One region of the Kitasatospora sp. NPDC057542 genome, then DNA from elsewhere that is predicted to be linked to it. Evidence: riboswitches for the same ligand, from Rfam matches in the RefSeq annotation. Region 1 holds a riboswitch; the other holds the start of a gene.
What was found. A riboswitch is a leader RNA that binds a small molecule or an ion and turns the genes downstream of it on or off. The one in region 1 is predicted to bind guanidine.
Positions count from the first base shown of each region.

Region 2: it holds a riboswitch for guanidine, as region 1 does, so the genes downstream of both, ACFU7Y_RS07900 (MBL fold metallo-hydrolase) here and ACFU7Y_RS03585 (multidrug efflux SMR transporter) in region 1, are expected to answer to the same signal.

Region 1 is NZ_JBHVFE010000013.1:7,847-11,234, reverse strand. Features, by position in the region: gene ACFU7Y_RS03590 (MFS transporter) at 1-1,406, opposite strand, end outside; gene ACFU7Y_RS03585 (multidrug efflux SMR transporter) at 1,501-1,815, opposite strand; guanidine-III (ykkC-III) riboswitch at 1,859-1,924, opposite strand; tRNA gene ACFU7Y_RS03580 (tRNA-Cys) at 2,011-2,082, shown strand; gene ACFU7Y_RS03575 (xanthine dehydrogenase family protein molybdopterin-binding subunit) at 2,176-3,388, opposite strand, start outside.
Region 2 is NZ_JBHVFE010000039.1:4,719-8,106, reverse strand. Features, by position in the region: gene ACFU7Y_RS07910 (NAD(P)-dependent oxidoreductase) at 1-112, opposite strand, end outside; gene ACFU7Y_RS07905 (Uma2 family endonuclease) at 215-763, shown strand; gene ACFU7Y_RS07900 (MBL fold metallo-hydrolase) at 786-1,649, opposite strand; guanidine-III (ykkC-III) riboswitch at 1,661-1,728, opposite strand; gene ACFU7Y_RS07895 (DUF397 domain-containing protein) at 1,758-1,955, opposite strand; gene ACFU7Y_RS07890 (helix-turn-helix transcriptional regulator) at 1,952-2,734, opposite strand; gene fes (enterochelin esterase) at 2,807-3,388, opposite strand, start outside.

The DNA of each region.
Region 1 (3,388 bases):
GCCCCCAGCAGCGACACCCCGATGCTGGTCAGGAACACCACCGCGAAGGCGCCGGGCGACCCGGCGCCTTCCGCCGTGTCGTGGAGGGCCGCCACCGAGCCACCGCCCAGCGCCGCGAACAGCACCCCGGCCAGGCCGGTGAGCAGCACGTTGCCCAGCGCGTCGCTCATCTGGAGCGCGGCCGAGTTGGCGCCGGCGTCCTCCGGCCTGGAGAGCTTCATCATCAGCACGCTGACGGACGCGATGGTCAGCCCCATCCCGAGGCCGCCGACGCCCCAGGCGACCGCGGCCACCCAGGCCGGCACCGCCGGGACGAGCACCAGCGCGGCGCCCCCGATCGCCACCACGGTCAGCACGAAGCCGCCCCGGATCATCGGCACCCGGAAGCGCTCGGCGGCCGGCCGGCCCTGGAGCCACGAGCCCAGCGCCCAGGTGAGGCCGCCGCTGGTCAGGGTCAGCCCGGCCAGCGTCGGCGAGAGGCCTCGCTGGCTGGTCATCATCAGCGGGATGAACACCTCGGCGGAGAAGAACGCCCCCGCCGACACCCCGCGCAGCAGGATCACCGCCGGCAGTCCGCGCACCGCGCGCAGCGTCCCGGCGGGCAGCAGCCCCAGCACGGCCGGCACCAGCAGCGCCGCCCCGGCCGCCCCGGGGATCAGCCCGATCGGGTCGAGGCGCTGGCCGGCGTACTGCACCAGGCCGGCGCCGACCGCCGCAGCCGCGGCCAGCCGGGTGCGGCGGCGGTCGAAACCGCCGCCCTTGGCCACCGGGTGCTCGCGCTCGGAGCGGGCCAGCGCCGGGCCCATCACGGCCAGCGGCAGCAGGATCAGCACCGGCACGGCCAGGAACACCCAGCGCCAGCCCAGGTGCTGGGTGACGGCACCGGCGACCAGCGGGCCGACGATCGAGGGCAGCACCCAGGCCGAGGAGAAGGCCGCGAACACGGACGGCCGCAAGCGCTCCGGATAGGCCCGGCCGACCACCACGTACAGCGCGACGATCACCAGCCCGCCGCCCAGCCCCTGGATCGACCGCCCGGCCACGAACACCCACATCCCGGGCGCCGTCCCGGCCACCACCAGGCCGACGCCGAACACCGCGATGCCGGTGAACAGCGGTTGCAGCGGGCCGCGCCGGTCGCACCACTGACCGGAGACGACCAGGGCGAACAGCGTGCTGGTGAAGTACCCGGAGAAGGCGAAGGCGTACAGCGAGACGCCGTCCAGCTGGCGGGCCGCCGTCGGCATCGCGGTGTTGACGGCGGTCGCCTCGAAGGCGATCACCAGGACCACCGAGACGATCCCCAGCGTCAGCGCGCGGTAGCGGCCGCCGAGCACCCCGCCACCGGGGTCGTCGTCGAGGGGTATCGGCACGGGGTCGACCGAGGTGGGGGAGGCAGTGGTCATACGTAACATCGTAAGAGCCGTCTGCTTCGATGACCCCTGACCCCGGTCGGTGACCGGCTCGGTCCCGGGTCCTAGGACGGCGGCGCGGCGCAGGTCAGTGCAGCACCTTGAGGCCCACCACGCCGGAGACGATCAGCAGCAGGCAGACGATCCGGGCCATGGTCACCGGATCCCCCAGGACGGCCATGCCGTAGACCGCGGTGCCGACCGCGCCGATGCCGACCCAGGCGGCGTAGCCGGTGCCGATCGGAATGGTGCGCATCGCGTACGCCAGACCACCCATGCTCAACAGCAGCGCGACGCCGAAGACGAGGCTGGGGACGAGGCGGGTGAAGCCCTTGGACGATTCCAGGGCGACCGCCCACACGGTCTCCAGGAAACCCGAGACGATCAGAACGAGCCAGGCCACGACGTGACACCTCCGCAGTCCACAGCGGCCGGATTGCCGCTGAACTGCGTCGTCTTGTCGTCACCGGGTACGACGCGCTCGTCCGGGGTGGCGGAAATGCCGCCACCTGCCCCCGACGGTAGCACACACTTGCCATGCAGAATTTACAAAGGGGCGTTGACCCCTCTCCCCCGGATCGGCCACTATGAATTCACTGGCCGTGTGCCCGAGTGGCTTAGGGAACCGTCTGCAAAGCGGTGCACGCGGGTTCGATTCCCGCCATGGCCTCACCGGAAAAGGAATTGCCGGTCGACTCCGAAAGTCGTCCGGCAATTCCTTTTCGCTGTTTCCGTCGTTTCCGTCGCCGTCCGGGGAATCCGGTCAGGCCGTGACGGCGTCCTCCGCCCGGATCGGCAGCCGGCCGACCGGCAGGCCGGTGGCGGCGCGCACGGCCGCGGCGACGGCCGCCGGGGCGACCACCGCGGGGACGGCGCCCACCGCCTTGGCGCCGAACGGGGCCACCACGTCGCGCTCCTCCAGCAGCGTGGCGATCCGCACCTCCGGGGTGTCCAGCGCGGTGGGCAGCCGGTAGCCGGTGAGCGAGGGGTTCTGGAGCACCCCGCCCTCCGTCCGCAGGTCCTCCAGCAGCGCCAGGCCCACGCCCTGGGCCACCCCCGCCTCGATCCGGTCCTCGATCTGGCGCGGGTTCAGCGCCCGGCCGACGTCCTGGGCGACCGTCATCTCGACCACCCGCACGGCGCCCAGCTCGATGTCCACGTCCACCACCGCGCGCATGGCGCAGAACGAGATGGAGACGAAGGCGTCGCCCTGCCCGGCCTCGTCCAGCGGCTCGGTGGGGTGCGGGCGGCACTGCGCGGTGGCCCACAGCTCCTTGCCCTCCAGCGCCTCGGCGACCGGCATGCCGAGCACCCCGTCGTACGAGGTGATCTTGCCGTCGGCGATCTGGAGCAGCTCAGCCGACATCCCGAAGTTCGCCGCGATCGGCTGCAGCAGCTGGTGGCGGACCATCAGCGCGGCCCGCTCGACGGCGCCGCCGGAGACCCAGGTGTGCCGGCCGCGGGCGGACGGCCCGGCGATCGACTGGTCGCTGTCGGCCGGCGCGATGTAGACCTCGCTGACGCCCAACACGGTCTGCACGATCTGCCGGGCCAGCGTGGCGAAGCCCTGTCCGGCGTCGACCGCCGCGCAGATCACCGTGGCGTGGTCGCCGCTGACCCGCACGGTCGCCGTGGAGACCTCGTCCTCGCCCTCGGCGCCCAGCATGTGCACCATGCCGACGGCGTAGCCGATGCCGCGCCGCACCGCCGCCGGGTCGCCCGCGCCGCCGGGCCCGCCGGGCAGCAGCCACTCGGCGTCCGGGTCGTCCACCGGCAGGGCCGGCAGCGGCTCGGCGGCGACCGCGTCGAGCAGGGCGCGCACCGGTGCCGGGCAGGTGACGGCCTGTCCGGTGGGCAGCGGGTCGCCGGTCGACATCGCGTTGCGGCGGCGGATCTCCACCGGGTCCACACCGATCCGGGCGGCCAGCTGGTCCAGCTGCGACTCGTACGCGAAGCAGGCCTGCAGGGCGCCCTCA
Region 2 (3,388 bases), on a different contig from region 1:
CCACCACGTCGGTGTCGGGGGACTTCACCCGGTCCACCCCGACCACCGTACGGCCCGACTCCCGCAGCAGCCGAACCACCGCCGACCCCACCAACCCGGCAGACCCCGTCACCACCACACGCCCCACCCGGGCCACCCCTCCCGCACGCGTCACCAATCCGCCGAGCCTACGGCGCCGGCGCGATACTGTGCCGGAAGCACCGGAGGAGAGCGCATGAACCCTGAGCACTACCGCCTGCTCGAAGAGGCCCGCCGCAGCCTGCCGGATGGTTACAAGGTCGAACTGTCGGGCGACATCATCGTCATGCAGGCGTCATCGCCGTCGATCCACCAGCTCAACCTCGCGATCGTCCAGCGCCAGTTCGAGGCGCACTGCCCCGCCGGCTACGTCCCGACCGGGAACAGCGACCTCTCCTCGCCCGAGATCGGCTCCGTCCGCAACCCCGACCTCACCTACCTGCCCGAGGACGTGATCGAGCTGGGCCGAGAGATCCCGGCCGACCTGGCACTGATCGCGGTCGAGGTCGTCTCGCCGTCCAACCCCGACAACGACTGGAACGGGAAGGTCCGCGACTACCCGCGGATGGGCTTTCCGATGTATCTGATCGTGGACCCGCGGCAGAAGACGGTGACGCTGTTCTCCGAGCCCAACCGCGACCGCTACCACACCCGGACGGAGCGGGAGTTCGGCGAGAAGATCCGCATCCCGGAGCCGTTCGGCTTCGAGCTGGACCTGACCCGGCTGGTGCCCTACCGGGATTGACCGGCCCCGGAGCCCCGGGCGCTCACTCGTGCGGCCAGAGGATCAGGTCGTCCAGCGGGTACCGGCGCGGACGGTCGCCGAGTTCGGCGACGGCGGCCCGGATCCGGTGCAGGTGGGCCGGGGTGAGCTGGAGCGGGGGCTCCTCGGGCTGGTGGGTGGTGCGGATCGGGTAGTCGACGCCCGGCTCGCGGGTCATCTCGATGTGGCAGCCGAGCACGTGCGTCACCGGGTGGCTCTCGGCGAAGGCGACCAACCGCTCGATGGTCCGCCCGAAGGCCGGCCAGTCGTTGATGTAGATCCGCCCCGGGTAGACGGTGTCGCCGGTGAGCAGGAAGCCGGTCCACGGGTCGTAGTAGGTGACCGACGCCTCGTGGTGTCCCGGGGTGGCCAGGCACTTCAGCACCCGCCCGCCGCCGAGGTCGACCGGGGCCACCGCTTCCTCGTCCCGGTCGAAGCCGAAGTACGGCCAGGCCGTGGCGAGTTCCCCGCCGACCAGGGTGGTCGCCGGCCGGTCGGCGAACTGGCCGTCGCCGGCGATGTGATCGCCGTGCGGGTGGGTGTGCAGGACCAGCAGCGGATAGTCGCCACCGGGCCGGGGGTTGCGGGCGAGCCACTTCTCCACCAGCTCGTCGACCGTCGCGCGCAGCGGGAAGTACGCGGCCTCGGCCGTCGCCCCGGTGTCGATCAGCACGGCCCGTTCCGTCCCGAACAGCAGGAACAGGAACGGCGCCTCGTAGTGGACCGCCTTGTTCTGGCGCAGGATGACGGTGTGCTCGTCGTACTCGTGGACCTGGATGTCCGGGTCGGTGTTGTGCTTCGCGGACGGGGAACCGTGGATCCATCGCACGTCCAGCGGACGGGTGACGGGAGTACCGGCAGCGGACACGACGCCTCCAGAGTGCGTCGTCTTGGCAGGCCGGGTACGGCGCACGTCTCGTCCGGGGCCGGCACCGCTGCGCCGCCCCGGGGACGCTAGCACGGGCCGGTGGCGGCGTCAGCCGGTCGTAGGAGAAACGTTCCGGGCGAACTCGACGAAGTCGGCCCAAGCCTGGGGAGCGAAGGCGAGCTGGGGGCCGGTCTTGTCCTTGGAGTCCCGCACGCGGACGGTGCCCGGGGTGAGGGCGACCTCGACACAGTTGCCGCCTTCGGTGCCGCTGTGGCTGGACTTGAACCAGGCCGGTTCGGTGCTCATAGTTCCTCCGCGAGCTTGCCGATGAACTCCGCCGAGGCCTCGGGGCTGAGGGCCTTCCTGAGGATCATTTCATGCCGCTGGCAGATCTGGTTGACCTTGTCCGGCTCCGAAGAGAGCAGGCCCATCGTTTGACCTTCCTCATAGGCGAGACGGTCATGTTCGGGCGTCTCAAGAAGGACGAAAGGACCGTTGAGGCCGGGATGGGCTCCGGTGTCCGGCACCACTTGAATCGCGATGTGGCGAGGCTCGCCACTGGTCAGCAGGTGACGAAGTTGGTGGCGTTGCTCCTCGGCACTCCCGAACGGGTGCCGCAGGACGTGCTCTTCGATCAGGAAGTTGAACGACTTGGTCTGGGTCTTCAGCAGTTCCTGTCGTTGAAGGCGGGCAGCGACGCGTTCCTCCACGGTTTCGTCGTCCATGGGCGGCCAGTGTGCGTGCAGGAGTGACCGGACGGTCTCTTCGGTCTGAAGCAGTCCCGGGATGAGCTGGTTCTCGTAGGAGCTGTGGACGATCGCGACGGCCTCGTACCGCATGAAGTCCTCGGCGAAGTGTGGATACTTCTCCGGCTTCAGGAACTGCGCTCCGGCTGCCAGGATTCCCTTCGCGTCGCACATGTCGTCCGCCACCCGCAGCAGGTGCAGCGACGGCTTCCGCCGCCCGGCCTCCATCGACCGCAAGCTCTCACAGCTGTACCCGGCCTCGGCCGCCAAGGCCTCGCGGCTGACTCCGGCGCGGGTCCGCCACAGCTTGATCTGGTTGCCGCAGTACAGCCAGGACATCGGCGGCGGAGTGGCGGACGAGGACGCGTTCATCGCTGACCCCCCAAGGTCATCCGGTGTGGACTCCCGACGTTAGGTGCCCGGTGGTTCGGTGGTGTGCGAATCGGTCGAAACCACCCCTCCGGGTGATCCGAGCAGGTGTGCGAGCCCGTCCGCCAGGCCGCCGCGCCAGCAGGCGTAGTCGTGGCCGCCGTTGAACTCGCGGTAGGCGAGGTCGTAGCCGCGGGCCGTCAGGACGTCGCGCAGGTGGCGGTTCTGGGTGAGGAGCATCCACTCCTGGAGGCCGACCTCGATCCAGAAGCGGGCCGCACGTCGTTCCTCGGCGGCGAAGCGGCGGGTCAGCCATTCGCTGCCCGCGTCGAACTCGGTCTCGTCGGGCCACCAGAAGGAACCGGACTGGGACAGCGCGTTGCCGAAGCGCTCCGGGCGGCGGTAGGCGGCGTAGGCGGCGGTGAGGCCGCCCGCGCTCTGGCCGGCGATCACGGTGGCGGCCGGGTCGTCGTTCGCGCCGAACTCCGCGCAGGCCCACGGGAGGAGACGGTCGGCGAGGAGGTCGACGAAGGCCGGGTTGCAGCTGAGGTCGTCCGGGCGTTGTGGGCCCATGGTGTGCACCAGCAGCGCGACGGTGGGCGGGATCGCGCCGTCCGCCGTCAG